Pararhizobium sp. A13: one gene and its partners. The protein of the gene in region 3 interacts with the protein of the main gene of each other region in a pairwise test. Links are inferred from orthologs where the notes say so. Each region holds a gene or a part of one and is shown on either strand. Other genes may lie near its edges. The genes, in order: WI754_RS04220, grxD and WI754_RS00720.

What was found.
Region 1: the proteins of WI754_RS00720 (region 3) and WI754_RS04220 interact in binary tests that used the Escherichia coli proteins (3 or more experiments, as listed by UniProt). The link is inferred for Pararhizobium sp. A13 from one-to-one orthologs.
Region 2: the proteins of WI754_RS00720 (region 3) and grxD interact in binary tests that used the Escherichia coli proteins (3 or more experiments, as listed by UniProt). The link is inferred for Pararhizobium sp. A13 from one-to-one orthologs.

The regions. Positions count from the first base shown.
Region 1 is NZ_CP149510.1:885,378-893,021, reverse strand. What follows is about bases 434-3,359. They hold WI754_RS04220 (ABC transporter permease), read left to right. Parts: upstream 434-1,276; coding sequence 1,277-2,443; downstream 2,444-3,359. Other genes in these bases: WI754_RS04215 (ABC transporter ATP-binding protein), read left to right, coding at 2,440-3,359; WI754_RS04225 (ABC transporter substrate-binding protein), read left to right, coding at 434-1,109. In the rest of the region: more of WI754_RS04225, read left to right, coding at 252-433; more of WI754_RS04215, read left to right, coding at 3,360-3,378; WI754_RS04210 (ABC transporter permease), read left to right, coding at 3,375-4,115; WI754_RS04205 (VOC family protein), read left to right, coding at 4,253-4,726; WI754_RS04200 (hypothetical protein), read right to left, coding at 4,962-5,723; WI754_RS04195 (alpha-glucosidase/alpha-galactosidase), read right to left, coding at 5,839-7,209; WI754_RS04190 (ABC transporter ATP-binding protein), read right to left, coding at 7,233-7,644.
Region 2 is NZ_CP149510.1:3,299,305-3,307,019, forward strand. What follows is about bases 166-3,162. They hold grxD (Grx4 family monothiol glutaredoxin), read left to right. Parts: upstream 166-1,494; coding sequence 1,495-1,830; downstream 1,831-3,162. Other genes in these bases: WI754_RS16315 (membrane-anchored protein), read left to right, coding at 166-889; WI754_RS16320 (BolA family transcriptional regulator), read left to right, coding at 893-1,126; WI754_RS16325 (hypothetical protein), read left to right, coding at 1,132-1,356; WI754_RS16335 (multidrug effflux MFS transporter), read left to right, coding at 2,202-3,162. Outside these bases: more of WI754_RS16315, read left to right, coding at 134-165; more of WI754_RS16335, read left to right, coding at 3,163-3,437; WI754_RS16340 (multidrug effflux MFS transporter), read left to right, coding at 3,476-4,762; WI754_RS16345 (inositol monophosphatase), read right to left, coding at 4,835-5,659; tRNA 2-thiocytidine(32) synthetase TtcA, read right to left, coding at 5,656-6,546; WI754_RS16355 (glutaminase), read right to left, coding at 6,670-7,614; rpsD (30S ribosomal protein S4), read right to left, coding at 7,706-7,715. UniProt on the Escherichia coli protein: Monothiol glutaredoxin involved in the biogenesis of iron-sulfur clusters.
Region 3 is NZ_CP149510.1:140,275-147,685, forward strand. The notes cover bases 4,592-7,284. They hold WI754_RS00720 (BolA family transcriptional regulator), read left to right. Parts: upstream 4,592-5,643; coding sequence 5,644-5,925; downstream 5,926-7,284. Other genes in these bases: cobS (cobaltochelatase subunit CobS), read right to left, coding at 4,592-4,766; WI754_RS00715 (DnaJ domain-containing protein), read right to left, coding at 4,857-5,492; WI754_RS00725 (caspase family protein), read left to right, coding at 6,192-7,284. In the rest of the region: WI754_RS00695 (queuosine precursor transporter), read left to right, coding at 39-677; WI754_RS00700 (esterase-like activity of phytase family protein), read right to left, coding at 748-1,743; cobaltochelatase subunit CobT, read right to left, coding at 1,866-3,767; more of cobS, read right to left, coding at 3,771-4,591; more of WI754_RS00725, read left to right, coding at 7,285-7,411. UniProt on the Escherichia coli protein: Transcriptional regulator that plays an important role in general stress response. Has many effects on cell morphology, cell growth and cell division. Acts by regulating the transcription of many genes, including dacA (PBP-5), dacC (PBP-6), ampC and mreB.

The DNA of each region.
Region 1 (7,644 bases), 740 kb from region 3 along the record:
CTCTGAACCTGATTTCCGCAACAAACAAGTTCCTTTGTTTTTGCGGCGCTTGCTGCTGCGCGGTTGCAATGCGACTGCGCGATTTCGCTCCCAAGTGCTCTATTTTTCTCCGATCCCCGCCACATATGGCAGTTTATGCCCCGACGAAGGTCGGTAGCCGTGGGAGAAATTGCGAACTGTTTCAAGGGAGACGTATCGTGGATCTTAACACAAAGCTTATCGGGGCCGCGTTTGCGGTGCTCGTTTCCGCCATGGCGGCACATGCTCAGGTGGTCGTCGCTTCCAAGATCGATACCGAAGGCGGCGTCTTGGGCAATATCATTCTCGCCGTTCTGAACGCCAACAACGTTCAGACGACCGATCGTGTGCAGCTGGGGGCGACGCCCGTGGTGCGCAAAGCGATCGTCGCCGGCGAGATTGATATCTATCCGGAATATACCGGCAACGCGGCGTTTTTCTTCGAAAAAGCCGACGATCCGCTCTGGAAGGATGCGGCCAAGGGCTACGAGCAGGCGAAAAAGCTTGACTACGACGCCAACAAGATCGTCTGGCTGACGCCATCGCCGGCCAACAATACCTGGGCGGTCGCCGTCCGCAAGGATCTGGCCGATGGCAACAAGATCAAGACCTTCAGCGATTTCGGCAAATATGTCTCCGGCGGCGGCAAGGTCGTGTTGGCGGCCTCTTCGGAATTCGTCAATTCGGCGGCGGCCCTGCCGGCGTTCCAGACGGCCTATGGCTTCACGCTGAAATCGGAGCAGCTGATCACGCTTTCGGGCGGCGATACGGCCGCGACGATCGCGGCAGCGGCAAACCAGACCAATGGCGCCAATGCCGCCATGGTCTATGGCACGGATGGCGGCATCGCGCCGTCGGGCCTCGTCGTCCTGGAGGACGACAAATCCGTCCAGCCGGTCTATCAGCCGACGCCGATCATTCGCGAGGCGGTGCTCAAGGAGCATCCGGAAATCGAGACGCTGCTGAAGCCGGTCTTCGAAAAGCTCGACCTTGTGACGCTGCAGGATCTGAACGGGCGCGTCCAGGTCGGCGGCGAGCCGGCCAAGGCGGTCGCGGAGGATTTCCTGAAGAAGAACGGCTTTCTGAAATAAGCTGCCGCGAAACGGCCGGTTCCCTCTGGACCCGGCCTTACAGCGCAGCGCGTCAAATATGACGCGCAAATGACGCTGTAGCACTTTGAAACTGCTGCATAATTTTATCCTTAAATCGACACCGATTTAAGGAATTATGCAGTAGCCGGGATGACGGGGATGGCCGCTTGAACATTCGCTTTGACAAACTGGGCGTGGTCATCGCGCTTCTCGTCGCCTATGGCACGCTTGTCGCACCGTTCGCGACGTTTCGCGCCAATCGCATCGTGCCAGGCGAGGCGAAATCGATGCTTGCGGCGCTACCCGGCGAGGCGGGTGTTGCCCTCATCGGGCTCATGGTTCTCGCCGCCGCGGTCATCCTTCTGAAAACGCCGGCGCTGCTGCGGCTCGTCACCGCCGCGGTTGCGCTCGCCGCCATTGCGCTTTTTATCGGCATGGCGGCGACGCATCTGACCCCGCCGGAAAACACCTATGCACGCGTATCGCCGGCATCCGGCTTCTGGATCCTTTTGTTTGCCCATGCCCTGCTGGCCGCCGATTCGATTACGCGGTTGCGGCCGCTGCCGGTCGTACGGGTTCTGCTTCTGCTGATGACGCTCGGTGGCGCAGCGGTGATCTTGATATCGGGACTTTGGGATGGCCTGTCGATCCTCAAGGAATATATGGGGCGCGCCGACGTGTTCTGGCTGGAGGCGGGCAGGCACGTGGCGCTGGCGCTCGGGTCGCTGTTTGCCGCGGTTGTCGTCGGCCTGCCGCTCGGCATTCTCTGCCACCGCGTCGAGCCCCTGCGTGCCGGTGTGCTCAACACCCTGAACCTCATCCAGACGATCCCGTCGATCGCACTGTTCGGCATTCTCATCGCGCCGCTCGGCTGGATCGCCGTCCATGTGCCGGGGGCTGCCGCGATCGGCATTCGCGGCATAGGCGCTGCTCCCGCCTTCGTGGCGCTGTTTCTCTATTCGCTGCTGCCGGTGGTCGCCAATACCGTAGTCGGGCTTGCCGGCGTTCCGCGCGAGGCCAACGAGGCGGCGCGCGGCATCGGCATGACGGACCGGCAGAGGCTTTTCGGCATCGAGCTGCCGCTGGCGATGCCGGTCATTCTCACCGGCATCCGCATCGTTCTCGTCCAGAATATCGGCCTTGCGACCATCGCGGCTTTGATCGGCGGCGGCGGCTTCGGTGTCTTCGTCTTCCAGGGGATCGGCCAGACGGCGATGGACCTGGTGCTTCTCGGCGCGGTGCCGACGGTGGTGCTTGCCTTTGCCGCGGCCATCGTCCTCGACGCCCTCATTGAAATGACCACGCCGTCGAAAAACCAAGGCAGGACCGCATGATCGAGATCGACTGCATCACCAAGCGCTACGACGGCCTTGCGGTGGTCGACAATGTGACGATGACGATCGCGCCGCGCACGGTCACCGTCATTGTCGGGACTTCCGGTTCCGGCAAGACGACGCTGTTGCGCATGATCAACCGGCTGGTCGAGCCGACCGCGGGCGCGATCCGCCTCGACGGCGAAGACAATCGCGCCATGCCGGGCTACGAGCTACGCCGACGGATCGGCTATGCCATCCAGGGGCACGGGCTTTTTCCGCATCGCACCGTCGCACAGAACATCGCCACCGTGCCGGTGCTCCTCGGCTGGGACAAGGCGCGCATCGATGCCAAGGTGGCGGAGTTGCTGGCGTTGTTCCAGCTCGATCCCGCCATCTTCGCGGCGCGGTTTCCACATGAGCTGTCCGGCGGCCAGCAGCAGCGGGTCGGCGTGGCGAGGGCGCTGGCGGCGGAGCCGAAGGTTCTCCTGATGGACGAGCCGTTCGGCGCGCTCGATCCGATCATCCGGGCAAAGGCGCAGGCAGACCTGCTCGACATCCAGAAGCTCTTGAAGACCACGATCGTGCTGGTGACGCACGACATGGACGAGGCGTTTCATCTCGCCGACAAGATCGCCGTCATGGACAAGGGCGAACTCGTTCAATACGGCACGCCCGCCGAGCTGGTCAAAAATCCGACGACGGAGTTCGTCCAGACCCTGATCGGCGCCAGCGAACGGCCGTTCCGGCTACTGTCGATCAAGACGGCGGGGCAGGCGGTGGAGCCCGGCACTGCCGATGGACAGCCCGTTGGCGCGGAAACGAGCCAGCGCGACGTGCTTTCCGAACTGCTCTGGACCGGCCGCGATGCGTTGCCGGTGGCGGCGGCTGACGGCACGATCCTCGGGAAGGTCACTTTGGAAGGGCTCGCCAAGCGCGCAGCAAAGCCGCAATGAGGGTTTGGGGTCCCTCTCTTCTGCGCGCCGTGCTGCTGGCGACCCTGATTGCATTCCTGGTTTCGCCCGGCTGGTTCGAGCCGCTGTTGAAGCCGCTGGTGCAGGACAATGCGCCGGCGATCTACAATCAGGGCGGCCTGCTGACGCTGACGCTCCTGCATCTGCGCACCGTCGCGATCGCCACGATTGCCGCCATCATCGTTGCCGTGACGCTCGCCATTCTCGTCACGCGGTCCTTCGGGGCGGAATTCCTGCCGTTGTCGCGCAGCCTGGTGAATGTCGGGCAGACATTTCCGCCGGTGGCGGTGCTGGCGCTGGCCGTTCCGGCCCTCGGCTTCGGCGAGAAGCCGACGTTGGTGGCGTTGTTTCTCTACGGCCTCCTGCCGATCTTCGAGAATACGCTGACGGGTCTCACGACCCTGCCGCCCTCCGTGATGGAGGCAGCGCGCGGCGCCGGCATGACGGATCGCCAGCGTCTCTTCAAGGTGGAGCTGCCGCTGGCGATGCCGGTGATCCTGGCGGGCATTCGGTTGTCCGTCGTCATCAGCCTGGCCACCGCGACGATCGGCTCGACGGTGGCGGCAAAGACGCTGGGGGAGGTGATCATCGCCGGGCTGCAATCCAACAATATCGCCTTCGTCCTGCAGGGCGGGATGATCGTCGGCGCGCTGGCCGTGCTGATCTATGACGGCTTGTCGGCCATCGAGGCCGTTATGGCGCGGCGGGCAGGCCTGTAGATCACGCGCGTTGCTCGTCGACCATTTAGAGGGGCTTGGCTATTGCCCGCGCAAAATGATCTGCATGGGCTGGAGAAATACAGTTTGCCTCTTATTTCAGGGAGAAGACGGGAAACGAAGAGCGAAAGGACCACGCAATGGCAAAGAACACCATCTGCCTATGGTACGACAAGGACGCTGAGGCTGCCGCCCGCTTCTACGCCGCGACCTTCCCGGACAGCGCAGTGGGCGCTGTCATTCGTGCACCTGGAAACTATCCAGCCGGCAAGCAGGGAGACGTGTTGGTTGTTGAATTCACCGTCGCCGGTATTCCTTGTATCGGCCTGAATGGCGGTTCCGCGTTCAAACACAACGAAGCCTTTTCATTTCAGATCGCAACTGACGATCAGGAAGAAACCGACCGTTACTGGAACGCCATTGTCGGCAACGGCGGCCAGGAAAGTGACTGCGGCTGGTGCAAAGACAAATGGGGGGTGTCCTGGCAGATCACACCGCGCGTACTGACCGAAGCGCTTGCGGTAGGCGGTGATCAAGCAAAGCGTGCTTTTGATGCGATGATGACGATGAGGAAGATCGACGTTGGGGCGATCGAAGCTGCTCGGCGTGGTTGAGACATCATCGCGCTGGAGTGTCCGCTTCTGGCGGCGCAAAGCGGGCATCTGCCCGCCTCCAAGTTTGGGCTGGTGACAAATTTCAGCGGTTTATGTTGGAGTACCGGACCATCGCTCGAGATGTCATCCCTCGATAAGGTGCCGTCCTCCCGTCATCCTGGGACCGACGATGGTGAGAGGGAAACAGCGGACTCGGTGATCCCGTAGAAATTTGGCGGGGGCGGCTGGCCCCGCATCAAATCTCGCGCGTCGATGCCGCCGTCACTGTCAGTGTGGTAAAGCCGCTGATGGCGATTGCCGCCCGTTCGGGTGTCGGGATGGCGCCGCAGAGGCTGCCGGTGGTGATGATCCGGCCTTGGGCAACGGGCTCCGTCAATGCATTGGCAAAGGCGAGGAAGGGAGCCACGGGATCGCCGTTGGGATGTTTTCCCGGACCGGAGAAGGCGGTGCCACCGTTGATCGTGATGACCAGCGGAAAGTCCTGGCCGGGTTCGAGCACCTCGGCGGGCAATTCTTCGCCAAGTACGTAGCCGGCATTGCCAAGGCGGTCCGCTAGAAACAAAAGGGCTGGAGAACGGCTGCCGTTATCCAGGCGGTGTCCCAAAAATTCGACGCCGGAATAAATGCCGCTCACATAGCCGAGAAGCGTTTCACGGGTATAGGACTTGGCGCCCGGCGGCGGCAGGTCCTTGCCGAGGACGAAGCAGATTTCCACCTCCAGCGCATCGACGGCGGGGCGCTCGAATCCGGCGGTGCCCGATTCACTGGCATGGGTAATATGCGCCATGGGGGCGGAAATGGAGCTTCCGTCCGGGCGGATGGCGACCTTGTAGCCGACTGTCAGCCAGCCATTCAAGGCCAGCGTTTCGCTCTGCACGGTAAAGGCTTCCGCTGGAGTGCCTGGTTCCGCAAGCGTCGCCGTGGCAAGGCGCATGCCCCCGTTGTCGGCGTCGGACAGTTGGCGGGCGAGCGTTGTCGTGGCGGAACCGGCGGGCATCTTTATCTCCTGAACAAGCGGTGGGGCGTCGTTCCTTTCGACCACACCCGGCACAAAAGGAAAACCCCGGAATTGTTGTTCCGGGGTTTCCTCGTCGCGCAACCGGGAGAAAGAGTTACGCGGCCTGGACCTTCTTGGCGACCCGGGCCCATTCCGGGATCCACTGGCCGTGGGCGGCGAGCAGATCGTCGGTCAGCGACCAGATCTGGTCGAGATCGAGCTCGGCGGCGGTGTGCGGGTCCATCATCGCGGCGTGGTAGAGGTGCTCGCGGTTCTCCGTCATCAGGGCGGCGACCGTCAGTTCCTGCACGTTGATGTTGGTGCGGATGAGCGCCGTCAGCTGCGGCGGCAGGTCGCCGATGAAGGTCGGCTGGATGCCGTTCTCATCGACGAGGCACGGCACCTCGGCGGCGCAATTGTCCGGCAGCGAAGTGATGCAGCCATTGTTGCGCAGGTTGCCGTAAATGACCGAGGGCTCGCCGGTCCAGACCGAGTTCATGATCGAGGAGGCGTATTCCTTCGACTGCGCGACCTCGATCTTTTCGGCCGTGCGGTAGGCGGCGGCCTCGCCCTTCCATCTCTCGACCTGTTCGATGCAGCGCTTGGGATATTCATCGAGCGGAATGCCGAATTTCTCGATCAGGTCCTCACGGCCTTCCTTGATGAAATAGGGCGTGTATTCGGCGAAGTGCTCCGAGCTTTCGGTGACGAAATAGCCGAGGCGGGTCAGCATCTCGTAGCGCACCTTGTTGGGGCAGCGCGGGTTCCAGGTCGGTTTCGGTGCCCGGCCTTCGCGGTAGCCGCGCACGAGATCCGGATAGAGGTCACGGTAGGAGCCATCGGGCTGGCGATGCTCGAACTTCAGGTAGAAGGCCATGTGGTTGATGCCGGCCGAGCGGTAGCGGATTTCCTCATAGGGGATGTCGAGGTCGTGGGCCAGTTCCATCGCCGTGCCCTGCACCGAGTGGCAAAGGCCGACCTGCTTGATCTTCGGGTATTTCTCGGCGATCGCCCAGGTGTTGATCGCCATCGGGTTGACGTATTGCAGCAAGATCGCCTCGGGGCAGACCTGCATCATGTCTTCGCAGATCTTCCAGAGATGCGGCACGGTGCGCAGGCCGCGCATGATGCCGCCGACGCCGAGCGTGTCGGCGATCGTCTGGCGCAGGCCGTATTTCTTCGGCACTTCGAAATCGGTGACGGTGCAGGGCTCATAGCCGCCGATCTGGAACGCGACGACGACGAAATCGGCACCTTCGAGGGCCTTGCGCTGGTTCGAGTGCAGCTCGATGGTCGCCTTGACGTCGAGCGTCGAGATCAGTTTCCTGACGACGACCTCGCTTTCTTCGAGCCGCTGCGGGTTGATGTCCATCAGCGCGATCTTCGCGCCGGACAGCGCCCGACGCTGCAGAACGTCGCCGATGATGTTCTTCATGAAGACGGTCGAGCCGGCGCCGATGAAGGTGATTTTGGGTTGTCTCGCCATGGAATATGCCTCTTGTCTAGCGATTATGCGGCCACTTCGAAGGCGGCTCTGACGAGCCGTTCGGTGTAGGCGGTCTTGGGATGGGATAGAACGTCTTCGACCGGCCCCTCTTCAACGATCTTGCCGTGCTGCATCACCACCACCCGGTGGCAGAGCGCGCGCACGACTTTCAGATCGTGGGAGATGAAGAGGTAGCTCAGTCCCTTCTCGTCCTGCAGCTTGCGCAGCAGTTCGATGATCTGTGCCTGCACCGAGAGATCGAGCGCTGAGGTCGGCTCGTCGAGCAGGATGAATTCCGGTTCGAGCGCGATCGCGCGCGCGATCGCGATGCGTTGGCGCTGGCCGCCGGAGAATTCGTGCGGGAAGCGCGACAGGATGTTGTTCGGTAGGCCGGCATTGTTCAACGCTTCCTTGACCCGCTCGATCCGTTCGCTG
Region 2 (7,715 bases), 3.2 Mb from region 3 along the record:
AGCGGCTTGCCCCGGAACGGTCGCCTCGCGTTAAGGAAAGACGCTGAAACAAACGACAGCAGCCCTTCCCAACTTTAACCTGAACCCTATCTGACGATCCAAAAGAACACACGGATAGGTTTCAGGGGGACGCATGAGCGGAGGTGAAGTGCACTGGTACACGTGGTTGAACAAATTGCGCCGCTCTTGGCGGTATCGCCTGGCTTATCGGCTGGCGCGGCCGCAGGCGCCGAAACAACCCATCCCTTTCCGTGGCCCGGCGCTGATCGTTGGTTCTGCGCCGGCTTCCAACTTGCCAGACGGATTTGACAGCCGATTTTCCGTTATTTGCGTCAACGGTTCCCAGATTGTGACGGCGGACTGGGGTATAGATGCGCCAGACGTCACCTTCCTGCAATTCAACCAGGTAGAAGGCAACGGCGAACGCGCGACCGCTGTGCGCCGCGCTCTGTCGGGCAAACGCTGCCGCATTCTCTATGTGCTTCGATGGCCGAAGAGCGAAGCACGATTGCGCGAAGGTCTCGCAGCGTTTGACTATGGCTTCGATGAATTGCGGCTCATCAACCAGTATGATCGAACCCGGCTGGCCGAATCGGTGCTCGGACGCGTCATTGCTGAAGGTGACAATGAATCGAAATTTTCCAATGGCATAACGTCGCTCCTCTACGCCATTCACAATGGCGCAACCGCGGTCATCATTACAGGGATCGATCCTTCGTCGACCGGCCATATCTACAACGCCCTCAACATGCAGAGGCTGCACTCCGATACCGACGTAAAAATATTGATCGAACTGTTGGAACGCGGTTTTCGCCTCTATACAAGTGATCCTCATGTGGCAGAATCGACTGGATTGCCGCTTTGGAGCAAGAAAGAATTGAGGGAGTAGCGTATGCCGATGACACCGGGCGATATTGAAGACATGATCAAATCCGGTATCCCGGGCGCCAAGGTGACGATCCGGGATCTGGCCGGAGACGGCGACCATTATGCGGCTGAAGTCGTGGCAGAAGCCTTCCGCGGCAAGAGCCGGGTTCAGCAGCACCAGATGGTCTACAATGCTCTGAAGGGAAATATGGGCGGCGTGCTGCACGCGCTTGCCCTTCAGACATCCGCGCCGGAGTAGGCTTGATGGCCGGCCTGATGAATGAACTGGTCAGTGGCGTCGTTGCGAGTGTTCTGAAGGAAATCCTAAAGAAGACCGGTGGCAGGACCGCGACGAAGCGCCAGAAACGTCAGGCGCGGTCTGCCACCACCGGCCGCTTTAAGAAAGCGACCGCGACAAGGGGCGCGAAGCCAGCGAAGAAGCAGGTGAGCCGCCGCAGGACGGCAGCCTCGCGGAGCAAGACGCGATGATTGCGCCGGCGGCGTGTTGCCGCCCTGCAAGCCATCAATTTTTGTTGGGATCGGGTGATGAAAATCACCGGCCTGCATGCTATCTAAAACGGATCGACACCCCCGGCCCTTGAAGCTGGAGCAGGAAGGACACGACATATGAGCGGAATCAACGAATTTATCGACAACGAAGTAAAGAGCAACGACGTCGTTCTTTTCATGAAGGGCACGCCGCAATTCCCCCAATGTGGGTTCTCTGGCCAAGTGGTCCAGATGCTCGACTATATCGGTGTCGACTATAAGGGCATCAACGTGCTCGCCGATGCTGATCTTCGCCAGGGCATCAAGGACTATTCCAACTGGCCGACCATTCCGCAGCTCTACATCAAGGGCGAATTCATCGGCGGCTGCGACATCGTGCGCGAAATGTTCCAGGCTGGCGAACTCCAGTCGCATTTCGAAGAACATGGCGTCGCCGTCAAGGGCGCAGCCTGAAATCTGATTTCGGTTACAGTGGCACCTGAAAAAGGCGGGTCACCGCCTTTTTTGATTCCGGCGAATTGTGAAGGCTACCTAATATTGCGCGACCTTTAACAGTCGCGGCCAATATGAAGCGGCTGTCACAAGATGGTCGCGAAACAGGGCGTAAGCACGCGCAGGCAAACGTTCGGCACCGAAATCCGAATAATTGCCTACGCCTCCTCGGCCAGCCCGGATCATCCGGTTCTTTTCTTGAAAGCGCTCGGAGCCTCGCTTTCGACCAGATATGGGACTACCGGCTCCTGCATTTTCATCCGCGCCTGTTCTTGACTGGAAACGTATTCGTTTCAGTTCAGGTGCCCGGCACCTCCGCCAGGAATATTCCTATGACCATTACCACCGAAGCACCGGGCCCTCAGGCTTTGTCGAAACCCCAATTCGTCACGCTGATGGCCATGCTGATGGCGATCAATGCGATTTCGATCGATATCATGTTGCCGGGCCTGCAGCAGATCGGCGCCAGCCTCGGCGTGGCCGATGAGAACACGCGCCAATATGTCATTACCGCCTATCTGCTCGGCATGGGCTGCGCCCAGTTGTTCTTTGGTCCGCTTTCCGACCGGTTCGGGCGCAAGCTGCCGCTTCTCGGCGGCCTCGGCGTCTATGCGCTCTGTGCGCTTGCGATCGTCTTCGTGCCGTCCTTCGCCGGGCTGCTGGCGCTGCGGTTCATGCAGGGCATCGGTGCCGCCGCGACGCGGGTCATCACCATTTCGATCGTTCGCGATATCTATGGCGGGCGGATGATGGCGGAGGTCATGTCGCTGGTCATGATGGTCTTCATGATCGTGCCGGTCATTGCGCCAAGCATCGGCCAGTTGATCATGATCTTTGCCGAATGGCACATGATCTTCGTGGTCATCTGCCTGTTTGCGCTGCTGGTGGCGACGCTGGTTGCGCTGCGACTGCCGGAGACGCTCTCGGTCGAACGTCGCCGCCCCTTCACGATCGCATCCATCGCCGATGCATTCCGCATCGTGCTGACCAACCGTGTTTCGCTCTGCTATTCGCTGGCCGCATCCTTCATCTTCGGCGGGCTGTTCGGCTTCATCAATTCCGCGCAGCAGGTTCTGGTCGGCATATACGGGCTTGGGCACTGGTTCCCGCTGGTCTTTGCAGGTTTTGCCGGTACGATGGCGGTCGCCTCCTTCACCAATTCGCGTCTTGTCAAACGCTACGGCATGCGCCGTCTCTCGCACGGCGCGCTGATCGGATTCGTCCTGGTGAGCCTTGCCTGGGCAGCGGCATCGATCTTCGGTGCGCTTCCTTTCTGGCTTTTCGTCCTTCTCTATGGCATGGCCATGTTCCAGTTCGGCCTGATCGGTGCGAATTTTAACGCCATGGCCATGGAACCGCTCGGCCACGTCGCCGGAACTGCATCCTCCGTGCTCGGCTTCGCCCAGACGATCGGCGGCGCAGTCATCGGGGCATTGATCGGGCAGGCATTCGACGGCACCGTCACGCCGCTTGCCATCGGGTTCCTGTCGGTCTCCGTCATCGGCCTGTGCTTCGTGCTCGTCGCCGAAAAAGGCTGGCTTTTCAGCCCGCATAATCCGTCAGTTTAACGACTGCTGTCTCCTCCCAAGACATCATAGGTCCTTTCATGTCCGCCACCACGACCGCTGAACACATCGAAAATATCGGCTCCTCCCGAATAGGCCTCGGCTTCTTCGAATTCGTCATCACCATAGCGCTCATGACCGCGAGCGTGGCGATCGCCATCGACATCATGCTGCCGGCCCTGCCCGCCATCGGCCAGTCGCTCAACGTCGCCAACACCAACGACGCGCAGCTGGTCATCGGTATCTTCTTCCTCGGATTCGGCTGCTCGCAGATCATCTTCGGCAGCCTGTCGGACACCTTTGGACGCCGCGCGATCCTGCTGGGTGGTCTTGTCTTCTTTACCGTGACGATGTTCGGTGCGGCCGCGACAGAGAGCTTCGAAATGCTCCTTCTGCTCCGGTTCGTCCAGGGCATCGGTGCCGCAGCAGTTCGCATCACCACCATGGCGGTGGTGCGCGACTGTTTCGGTGGCCGTGAAATGGCGCGTGTCATGTCCTATGTGATGATCGTCTTCATGATCGTGCCGATCGTTGCCCCTTCGCTTGGCCAGGCCGTGATCTATTATGCGAACTGGCATTGGATCTTCATCCTACTCGGCTGCGTCGGCACCATCCTTTTCGTCTGGGCCGGCCTGCGCCTCAAGGAATCGCTGCCGCACGAAGAACGGCTGCCTCTGTCGGTGGCCTCCGTCGCCTCCGGCTTCCGCACCGTTCTCACCAACCGCATCACCTGCGGCTACATGATCGGCATGACCCTGTTCACCGCCGTCATCTGCGCCTACATCGTCACCGTTCAGCAGATCTTCGGCGAGGTCTACGGCCTCGGCGACTGGCTGCCGATCGCCTTTGCCGGAACCGCCGGCGGCATCGCCGTCGCCAACTTCGCCAATGGCTATTTCGTCCGCAGCTTCGGCATGCGGCGCATCTCGCATGCAGCGATGATCCTGTTCACGCTGCTCTCCGGTGCAGGGCTCCTCGTGTCGCTCGGAGGAACGCCGTCCTTCCTGGTTGCCTATCTGCTGTTCTCGGTCCTGTTAATGATGTTTGCCGTGATCGGCACCAATTTCACGGCGATCAGCCTCGAACCGATGGGCCATCTGGCAGGTACGGCCACGGCCATCACCGGTTTCGTTTCCACCACCGGCGGCGCGCTGATCGGCGGCGCTGTCGGGCAGATGTTCAACGGTACAGTCCAGCCGCTGTTTGCCGGCTTTACCGCCTTCGGTGCGGTGACAATCCTGGCTGTGCTCTGGGCAGAAAAAGGCAAGCTCTTTACTCACCCGGGCGATGATCATGCCCTGCTTGAGGGTGGCGGCGGACATGTGTGATCTCACAACCATGAAAAAGGCCCGCTCGAACGATGTCGAGCGGGCCTTTTTCATGGTGTATTCTTCATCGTCTCAGACGGTAAACACCTCCCGGCGAAGCACGTCCCAGCAATCCTTGTCGGACGCGAGCAGAAGGCCGCCATTCACATGTTCCGGGCGATAGGGCGAACCATCGAAGCGCGCGGCATAGGCGCCCGCCTCTTCCGCGATCAGCGTTCCGGCAAGGTGATCCCATGGCATCAGCTTCTGATACATCAGGAAGTGGAAATGCCCCGCCGCGAAGGCGCGGTATTCATGCGCCGCACAGCGATAGCTCGTGGCAATGCGCACCTTCGCCATGTTGCCCATGACGATGCGCCGGTTTTCCGGCGAATAGAAACCGGTCGACGCGCAGCCGACAAGGCTTTCCAGCGGCAGCGACGGCGCGACGCTCAATCGTTCCTGCGAACCATCCGCCTTGCACAGCCAGGCGCCTGCGCCTTTTTCCGCGATCACCCAGTCATTGCCCATCGGGTCGTAGATCACGCCGGCAACGGTTTCGCCCTTGGCGACGACAGAGGCCATGACGCCGAACAGCGGCATGCCGGCGGCATAGTTGAACGTGCCGTCGATCGGATCGACGATGAAAGCGAGATCGGCCCCCGCAAGGCGGTCCAGCAGCGCCGGATCGGCGGCGACGGACTCTTCGCCGATAAACAGCGCATCCTGCGCGACTTCCGCCATGCGCGCCTTGATCAGGCGTTCCGCCGCTTCGTCGGCTTCCGTCACAAGATCGATGGCCTCCGATTTCATCCGCACGTCACCCGTGCCGAGATTGCGGAACTTCGGCAGGATCTCCTTGACCGCAGCCTCCTGCAGGATATTGGCGATGGCTGCGATATCGATGGCAGATGTCATGCTTTGGGCTCCGCGAACAGGGATTGGAAATCGAACAGTTTCGGATCGAGCAGGTGCGACGGATTGACGTGGCCGAGCGCCCTCAGCATCGTGTCCTTGCGACCGGGCATGCGGCGCTCGATATCCGACAGCATCGCCTTCATGGCATTGCGCTCCAGCCCGTCCTGCGAGCCGCAGAGGTCGCAGGGAATGATCGGAAATTCCATCGCCGCCGCGAATTTGGCGAGATCGTCCTCGGCCGCATAGGCAAGCGGCCGGAGCACCATCAGATCGCCGTCGTCGTTCAGGAGTTTGGCCGGCATCGAGGCAAGCCTTCCCCCATGGAAGAAGTTCATGAAGAAGGTCTCGAGGATATCCTCGCGGTGATGGCCGAGCACCAGCGCGTCGCAGCCTTCCTCGCGGGCGATCCGGTAGAGATTGCCGCGGCGCAGGCGCGAACAGAGCGCGCAATAGGTGCCGCCCGCCGGCACTTTTTCCTTCACGATCGAATAGGTGTCGCGATATTCGATCCGGTGCTGGACGCCGATCGAGGTCAGGTAATCCGGCAGCACATGCTTGGGGAAATTCGGCTGGCCCTGGTCAAGGTTGCAGGCGACCAGTTCGACCGGCAGGAGGCCGCGCCATTGCAGGTCCATCAAGAGCGCCAGCAGACTGTAGCTGTCCTTGCCGCCGGACACGCCGATCAGCCAGCGCTTCTGGCCCTTCAGCATGCCGAAATCCTCAATCGCCTGGCGCACCTGCCGCAGCAACCGCTTGCGCAGTTTATTGAACGAAACCGAGGACGGCATCTTGGCGAAGATCGGATGCAGCGCGTCATCAAGGGCCTGATCCGATCCGGACGAAGGCTCTTCGAGATCGGCGACCGGCGATGGGGTGGAAATATCCATGACAAAGTCCCGGATTGGAAAACGCGATAAGGAGCATGCGTTGTGAACTGCACTTGCCCGTGTATGCCGGCAAGATCAAGGAAAATGCACGCGGATCGATGTGAAACTTCGGGAAAGGACCGCTCAGGCGCCGAATACAGACCATCCGGTGCGACTGGCCAGCATTTCGAGCGCCAGGGAACCAAGCAGCGAGTTGCCGTTGTGGTTGAGGCCGGGCGACCAGACTGCGACGGAAGCTTTGCCGGGCGCCGCCACCAGAATACCGCCGCCGACACCGCTCTTGCCGGGCAGACCGACACGATAGGCGAAATCGCCCGAGCCGTCATAATGGCCGCAGGTCAGCATCAGCGCATTGATGCGCCGCGCCCTCTGGCGCGAAACGACGGAATGTTTCGTCAGCGGATTGCTGCCGGAGGCGGCAAGGAACAGGCCAGCCTTTGCCAGCTGGACGCAGCTCATCGCCAGGGCGCATTGATGGAAATAGACGCCGAGCACGTGCTCGACCGGATGATCGAGCTTGCCGAAGGCACGCATGAAATTGGCGAGCGCGACGTTGCGATAGCCGGTCGCTGCCTCCGATCGCGCCACCTCATGATCGATGAGGATATCCTCCTCGTCGGCAAGGTAGCGGACAAAGCGGACGATCTCGCCGATCGCCTCCTTGGGCGTGTGGCCCGCCAGAACCAGATCGGTAATCGCGATCGCGCCGGCATTGATGAAGGGATTGCGGGGAATGCCGTGCTCGTGCTCGAGCTGGACGATCGAATTGAAGGCGGAGCCGGACGGCTCTCGGCCGACCCGCGCCCAGATGCTTTCGCCGTGTTTGCCGAGCGCCAGCGTCAGCGTGAAGACCTTGGAGATACTCTGGATCGAGAAGGGAACCTCGGCATCGCCGGCCTTGTAGACATCGCCATCGACGGTCACGACGGCCATGCCGAAACGCTTGGGATCGACGCGGGCGAGCTGAGGAATGTAATCGGCAACCTTCCCCTCACCGAGCCTTGGTGTCAGCTCGTGGTGGATATCATCAACAATCGACTGCAGGTCCAACGGTTCCGTGCCGGGCATCAGTCATTCTCCGCGTCAGTGCAGCGCAACAAAAAAGCCACCCATCTCTGAGTGGCTTTTCCGAATTTCACAAGGCCGAGGCCAGAAGAAATTATCGCGAA
Region 3 (7,411 bases):
ATGTTCCTCCAACTGGTGGCATACCCCAGGATAAAAAAATGCTGACAAACCGCACGTTCCTGATCTATGTCGCGCTGATGACCGCCGTCGTCGTGGCGTCCAATTTCCTCGTCCAGTATCCCCTGCCCGGCTCGATCGCCGGCATGCAGCTGGGCGATCTCCTGACCTGGGGCGCATTCAGTTATCCGATCGCCTTTCTGGTCACCGACCTCACCAACCGCCAGTTCGGACCGCAGACCGCCCGCAAGGTGGTGATCGCCGGCTTTGCCGTTGCCATCCTCTTATCGGTGCTGATCGCCACGCCGCGCATCGCAATCGCATCCGGCTCGGCCTTCCTGCTCGGCCAGTTCCTGGATATCTCGGTGTTCAACAAGCTTCGGGCGCAGAGCTGGTGGCGCGCGCCGCTGATCGGCTCGCTGTTCGGCTCGTTCCTCGATACGGCGATCTTCTTCTCCTTCGCCTTCGCCTCGTTCTTTGTGGTCTTCGGCCCGAACGACCCGTTCGCCTTGGAAAATGCGCCGATCCTCGGCGTCATGACGGCCGAAGCGCCGCGGTGGATTTCCTGGGCGCTCGGCGATCTCGGCGTCAAGATCATCGTGGGCCTCGCCATGCTTTTGCCCTACGGCGCCCTGATGAGCGTCATCAAGCCGATGCCCGCCTTGAAGGCGAGCGCCTGAAACGAGCGCAATTCTCCGGGAGATACAGACCCCTGTCACCATTGTTGGCAGGGGTTTTTCTTGCCAATGTTCACTGAACCAGGCGGAATTCCAGCATCAGGTTGCGCTCGAGGATCGAGTGATTGTCGTCGGAAACGATGATAACGTGGATGTCGCCGCCGGGCTCCACGACAATATCCAGGCCTTCCATGTTGTCGATCTGATAGCCCATGTCCGCCTGCAACAGGATCTCGCCGTCAACCGCGGCGCCCGGCTTGATGTCATCGCCCTTGATTCGGCGTATCTGCATGCCGATGCCTTCGGCGAAACTGAAGCGGCGCTCCAAGAGCAGAAGATCGCCGTTCGGCAGGAACGCGCCGTCGGTAACGGCGAAGGGTTTTTTCTGAACGACGCCGAAGACGCCCTTGCGCGGGCCGTCGAGAACGGCTGCATAGATATGCGCAGCCTTGTCCAGACTGAGCTCCGAAACGACCACGGCGCCACCGGCAAGCGGGCTTTCCTTCGGCGAAACGGCGATGGTTTCAAGCCCTCGATTGCTGCGCAGGGATTTCGGCGGAATGAACGTGGGGAGCGTCGCGACCGGGCGCGACCGCGCAAATCCAGGGTCGGGATAGACCTCGACGAGATTCATCTGCTCGATGCCGACTAGCGCCTCGCCGTCGCGCAGCGCCAATCCCTCGCTGTCCATGTCCCCCTTTACCTGCTCGGACCGGCCATGGGGATCGATCATCGATGTCACGGTCAGATCGCTCACTCCTGCCAGCCGGCCTTGCCCGTCACGGGCGATTTCGCCCTCGACCCAGTGGCCGGTATCCATGACGGCGAGGAAGGATTTCCGGTCCGGCCGGAAGCGGATCGAGGAGATTGCGCCCAGCAAGGCGTTGCTCGACGACATCTCGATGCCGCCGATGAATTCCAGCTTTCCGAACAGTTTCTGGTCCGAGCCGATCTTGAAATTCCCCATCTGCCGGCTTGCCACCGGGACGCTTTCCTGCGCCGGGAGGGACGCGGCGGCGGCCGGAATCACGGCGAGAGTGAGGGACAAAACGGCGGCCCTGATCAGTATCGCTTTCAATAGGATTCCTTCCGGCAGGCCGGCCCGGAGCATGCAATGTTGCTCCTCGAAAACTCAAATAGACAATGCACAAACAAAGCCGGGGCTGCTCGCCGCCCCGGTCAGGAAATGTCTCAGCCAGCGCGCCGCATCGACCCGCCTCGCCGCCTCGAGCTTTCGTCATCAAACAGCGAGGCGAGCTGCTCCGTCATCGCACCGGCCAGTTCGTCGGCATCCACGATCGTCACCGCCTTGCGATAGTAACGCGTCACATCATGACCGATACCGATCGCCAGCAGCTCGACCGGCGAACGTGTCTCGATCTGCTCGATGACGGCGCGCAGGTGGCGCTCCAGATAATTGCCCGGATTGACCGACAAGGTCGAATCATCGACCGGCGCCCCGTCGGAGATCATCATCAGGATACGGCGCTGCTCGGAGCGGCCGAGCAGCCGGTTGTGCGCCCAGATCAGCGCCTCGCCGTCGATGTTTTCTTTCAGCAGCCCTTCGCGCATCATCAGGCCGAGATTGCGGCGGGCGCGGCGCCATGGGGCATCCGCGGACTTGTAGACGATGTGGCGCAGGTCGTTGAGGCGGCCCGGCGTCTGCGGCTTGCCACTCGCCAGCCACTTTTCGCGCGACTGCCCGCCCTTCCAGGCCTTGGTGGTAAAGCCGAGAATCTCGACCTTGACGCCGCAGCGCTCCAGCGTGCGGGCAAGGATATCGGCGCAGGTGGCGGCAACCGTGATCGGCCGGCCGCGCATCGAGCCGGAATTGTCGATCAAGAGCGTCACCACCGTATCGCGGAAATTGGTGTCCTTCTCGCGCTTGAAGGAGAGCGGCTGCATCGGATCGATGATCATGCGCGTCAGGCGCGCCGAATCGAGATAGCCCTCTTCGAGGTCGAATTCCCAGGAGCGATTCTGCTGCGCCATCAGGCGGCGCTGCAGCCGGTTGGCGAGACGCCCGACGGCACCCTGAAGATGGGCCAGCTGCTTGTCGAGGAAGGCGCGCAGACGGTCGAGCTCGGCCTCGTCGCAGAGTTCCTCGGACGAGATGATCTCGTCGAATTCCTCGGTGAAGACGGTGTAATCGACCTTCTCGTTGAAATCGTCGAAGGGATGGGCCGGTCGCTTGACCTCGCCGGGCGTCTCGCTGTCATCCTCGCCGTCATCCGACATCTCGTCTTCGGAGATCTCGGCGCCGTCCATCTCGCCTTCGTCCATCTGCTCGTCGGCAGATTCGTTCTCGTCGGCGGGGGCGGCGTCGGAGCCGGCATCCTCGTCGGAGCTGTTTTCATCCTGCTCCTGGCTGCGCGGCTGGTCCTCGTCGGTCTGGGTATCCTGATCATCAGGCTCGACGTCATCGTCGCCGTATTTCTCCGCAACGTCCATGGAGGTCAGCATGTCGCGCACGACGCGGGCAAAGGCCTGCTGGTCGTTGACGGCGGCCGGCAGGTTCTTCATGTCGGCGGCGGCTTTTTCCTCGATGAAATCGCGCCAGAGGTCGAGCACCTTGCCAGCCGAGGCGGGCGGCTTCTGGCCCGTCAGCTTCTCGCGCACGATCAGCGCAATCGCTTCCTCCAGCGGTGCATCCGCCTGCCGGTCGATATTGCCGAAATTGGCCCTGGCATATTTCTCTTCGAGCATGGAGGTGAGGTTGCTCGCGACCCCGGTCATCCTCAGCGAACCAATCGCTTCGACACGCGCCTGCTCCACCGCATCGAAGATTGCCCGCGCATCCGCCCCCTGCGGCGACATGGTCGCATGGACGCGCTGATCGTGGCAGGCCTTGCGCAACGCCATGGAATCGCCGAGCCCGCGCGTTACCGCAAGTTCCTGCCGGGTCGGGCGCTTGGAGATTTCCGGCAGCCGCACACGTTCGCCGGCAAGGCCGGGACGCTCGTTGGCAAACACCACCTCGATTTCGGCGTCGCCGGCGATCGAGCGGATGCAGCCGGTCAGCGCGCGGCGGAACGGTTCGACATCGACGACGCCCGTTGGCCTTGCTTTCGAATTGTCGCCGCGGCCCGACATGGATCAGGCCGTGGCTTCGAGCACGATATTGGCAGCGCTTTCCTTCAGCTCGACACCGAAGGCGCGCTGATAATGTTCGGCGACCAGAGGCCGCTCGAGCTCGTCGCATTTGTTGAGGAACGTGATGCGGAAGGCAAAGGCGATATCGCCGAAGATATACGCGTTTTCTGCCCAGGTGATGACCGTACGCGGGCTCATGACTGTCGACAGGTCGCCATTGATGAAGGCGGCGCGGGTGAGGTCGGCGACGCGCACCATCTTCGAAACCGTTTCGCGGCCCTTGTCCTTGGTGAAGCCCTTGACCTTGGCGGCGACGATGTCGACTTCGTTGTCATGCGGCAGGTAGTTCAGCGTGGTGACGATCGACCAGCGGTCCATCTGCGCCTGGTTGATCTGCTGTGTGCCGTGATAGAGGCCGGTCGTATCGCCGAGGCCAACGGTGTTGGCCGTTGCGAACAGCCGGAAGGCCGGATGCGGGCGGATGACGCGGCTCTGGTCGAGCAATGTCAGGCGGCCGGACGATTCGAGCACGCGCTGGATGACGAACATCACGTCCGGGCGGCCGGCGTCGTATTCGTCGAAGACGAGCGCGACGTTGTGCTGGTAAGCCCAGGGCAGGATGCCGTCCTTGAATTCGGTGACCTGCATGCCGTCCTTGACGACGATCGCGTCCTTGCCGACGAGATCGATACGGCTGACATGGCTGTCGAGGTTGACACGCACGCAAGGCCAGTTGAGACGCGCTGCGACCTGCTCGATATGGGTCGACTTCCCCGTGCCGTGATAACCGGACACCATGACACGGCGGTTGTGGGCAAAGCCTGCGAGAATGGCGAGCGTGGTTTCGCGATCGAACAGATAGTCCGGATCGACGTCCGGCACATAGGCATCGGCCTTGGAATAGGCCGGAACCCTGAGATCGGTATCGATACCGAAAACGTCACGGACGGAAACTGTCGTATCGGGAAGGTTGGAAATATCGAGGTCTACCTTGCTCATCATGTCTCCAGCACGGAAGCCCCTTGATTTTTCTCGTGGGGGGCGTCGCGTCTATGCCTTTTAAATGTGTGACCGTAATAAAACGGGTTACTAGCAGAAGCCAGCCTGTTTTAACAATTGATATGCCTGGATCACGGCGCGAAAACGCTCTTCCGAGCCTCTGTCTCCGCCATTTGCATCGGGGTGATGCTTTTTTACAAGCTCTTTGTAGGCGGCCTTGACGTCGGCGGCTGTGGCATTGGCATGCAGGCCGAGCGTATCGAAGGCCTTGGCCTCCAGCGTCTTCAGCTTGCGCAGGCGCGGTTCCTGCCGGGCGGCGCGGGTGCGCGCCTGGTCGACGAAGCCGAACGGATCGCGCATGCGGGCCTGCGCCCCGGCTGATCCCGACCGCATCTGCGACTGCGCCGGACCGTTCTTGGCATTCTTGTTGACGCCAACCGTCCAGGTCGGGCGATGTCCGGTCAGGGCTTCCTTCTGATAGCGCGCGATCTCATTGTCGGAAAGGCCGGAAAAGTAGTTATAGCCCTTGTTGTATTCCTTGACGTGCTCGAAGCAGAACATGAAATATTCGTTCTCGGCATTGCGCCCCACAGGCGCGCGATGCACAGCATTTTCCTCGCACCCGTCCCACTGGCATTTGGGGGCCATCGATTCCGGTTTCTGGTTCACCTTGCGGCGGGTCCGGATGCCATCGAAGTATTTTGAATCGAGTTTCATGGCGCTAATTATGGGGTGTTGTGGGCACCACAACAAGAATTGACAAATCGGAATGTTGCTGGCTTTGTGAAACCATTTTGCACCGAGCAAAAAGCAATCCGGGACGGATCTTTCGGCTGCGGTCAACGCACCGGAAAAGCCAGAGAAACGGGGCTAAAACATGTCGCTTCAAAGCCGCATCGAAACAAAACTCAAGGCGGCCTTTGCACCCGAACGGCTGATCGTCATCAATGAAAGCCACCTGCACGCGGGCCATCAACCGGATTTCCACGGCACCGGCGAAACCCATATGCGCGTGCGCATCGTCTCGAGCGCCTTTATCGGCATGAGCCGCGTCGCCCGCCACCGGGCCATCAACGATCTCCTGAAACCGGAATTCGACGCCGGGTTGCATGCACTTGCGGTCGAACCCGCTGTTCCCGGGGAAACAACACGCTGGTAACGGGCGTGCTAACCCTGTCGCTATGCCTGACTGAACCCACCAGACTCGACGCTTGCCGAATTTGACGGTTTTCGGTCCCGCACCTACAATTGTAGCGGGTGAAAAATGGACGGATCTCGTGGTCCGTTGAAATTGCGACATACGGAAAATTTTCATCTTTAAGGCGCAGCCGACCACAGGTTGTCCGGCCGGCCTTGTTTTTTGGGGTCAAGACTATGCTCAGGAGGTTTGGGCTTGTCGCGGCGTTTGTCGCCGCGTTTTTATCAATGGATTACGCATCGGCATCGACGCCCCCAGGCAAACGCGTCGCGCTGGTCATGGGCAACAGCGCGTATCAGCACGCGGTTGAGCTGCCCAATCCGAAAAACGACGCCAAGTTGATGTCGGAGACGCTGCGCGCTGCGGGGTTTACCGTACTTGACGGGGAGAATCTCGACAAGGCGGCGATGACGGCGCTGGTCGATCAGTTCACCGAGATCGCCTACGACGCAGAGGTTGCGATCGTCTACTATGCCGGCCACGGGCTGCAGGTGGACGGCCGAAACTATCTCGTCCCGATCGACGCACAGCTGGAAAAGGCGGCGCAGCTTCAGACCCGCACCATTCCGGCCGACAAGGTTCTCGGCGCCCTGCCGCCGGATCCGGCCGTCAGCATCATCATTCTAGACGCCTGCCGCGACAATCCGCTGGCCCGCTCGCTGGCAAAGGTGCTGCCGGCCAGCCGCTCCGCCTCGATGGGCGTCGGCCTGGCGCCGGTGCAGGCCAATGGCCAGAGCACGGGTTCCGGCGGACTGCTGATCGCCTATGCGACCGATCCAGGCGCCGTCGCCTATGACGGCAAGGGCATCAACAGCCCCTACACGGCAGCCCTTGCACGGCACCTGACGACGCCGGGGCTGGAAATCCAGAGCGCCCTGACACGGGTGCGGGCCGACGTATCGGAAGCAACGGGGGGCGCGCAGCGTCCATGGCACAATGCCTCCCTCTCACGCGAAGTCTTCATCGGCGGCGATGCCTCGGCGCAAGCGGCACAGACCCCGGCGACGGACGTCAAAGCCACCGCAAACACCAGCGCCTCGTCCGACAAGACCGACGTCAACTGGACCGTCGAGCAAAAGCTCTGGGAAGAAGCCTCTAAGCGCAACACCGTGGCGCATTACGAACTCTACCTGCAGCAATATCCGAACGGCAATTTCGCCACGCTTGCCAAGCTCAATCTCGACCAGTTGAAGACGGTGACCACAACCGACGTTGCGTCGGTGGCCCCTGCCGGCGAAGCAAGCGCATCGGCATCGCAGATCAGAACTGCCGTTGCCGTTCCGGACGACGTCAAGCTGACTGTCGGTACGCCGGAAACGGAAGCCGCGCTGAACCTCGACAAGGGCGCCCGGATCGACCTGCAACTGCGGCTCGGGGCACTGGGCCATGTCACCGGCGGTGCGGACGGCGCACTCGGTGCCAGGTCACGCGGCGCGATCGGCGCCTG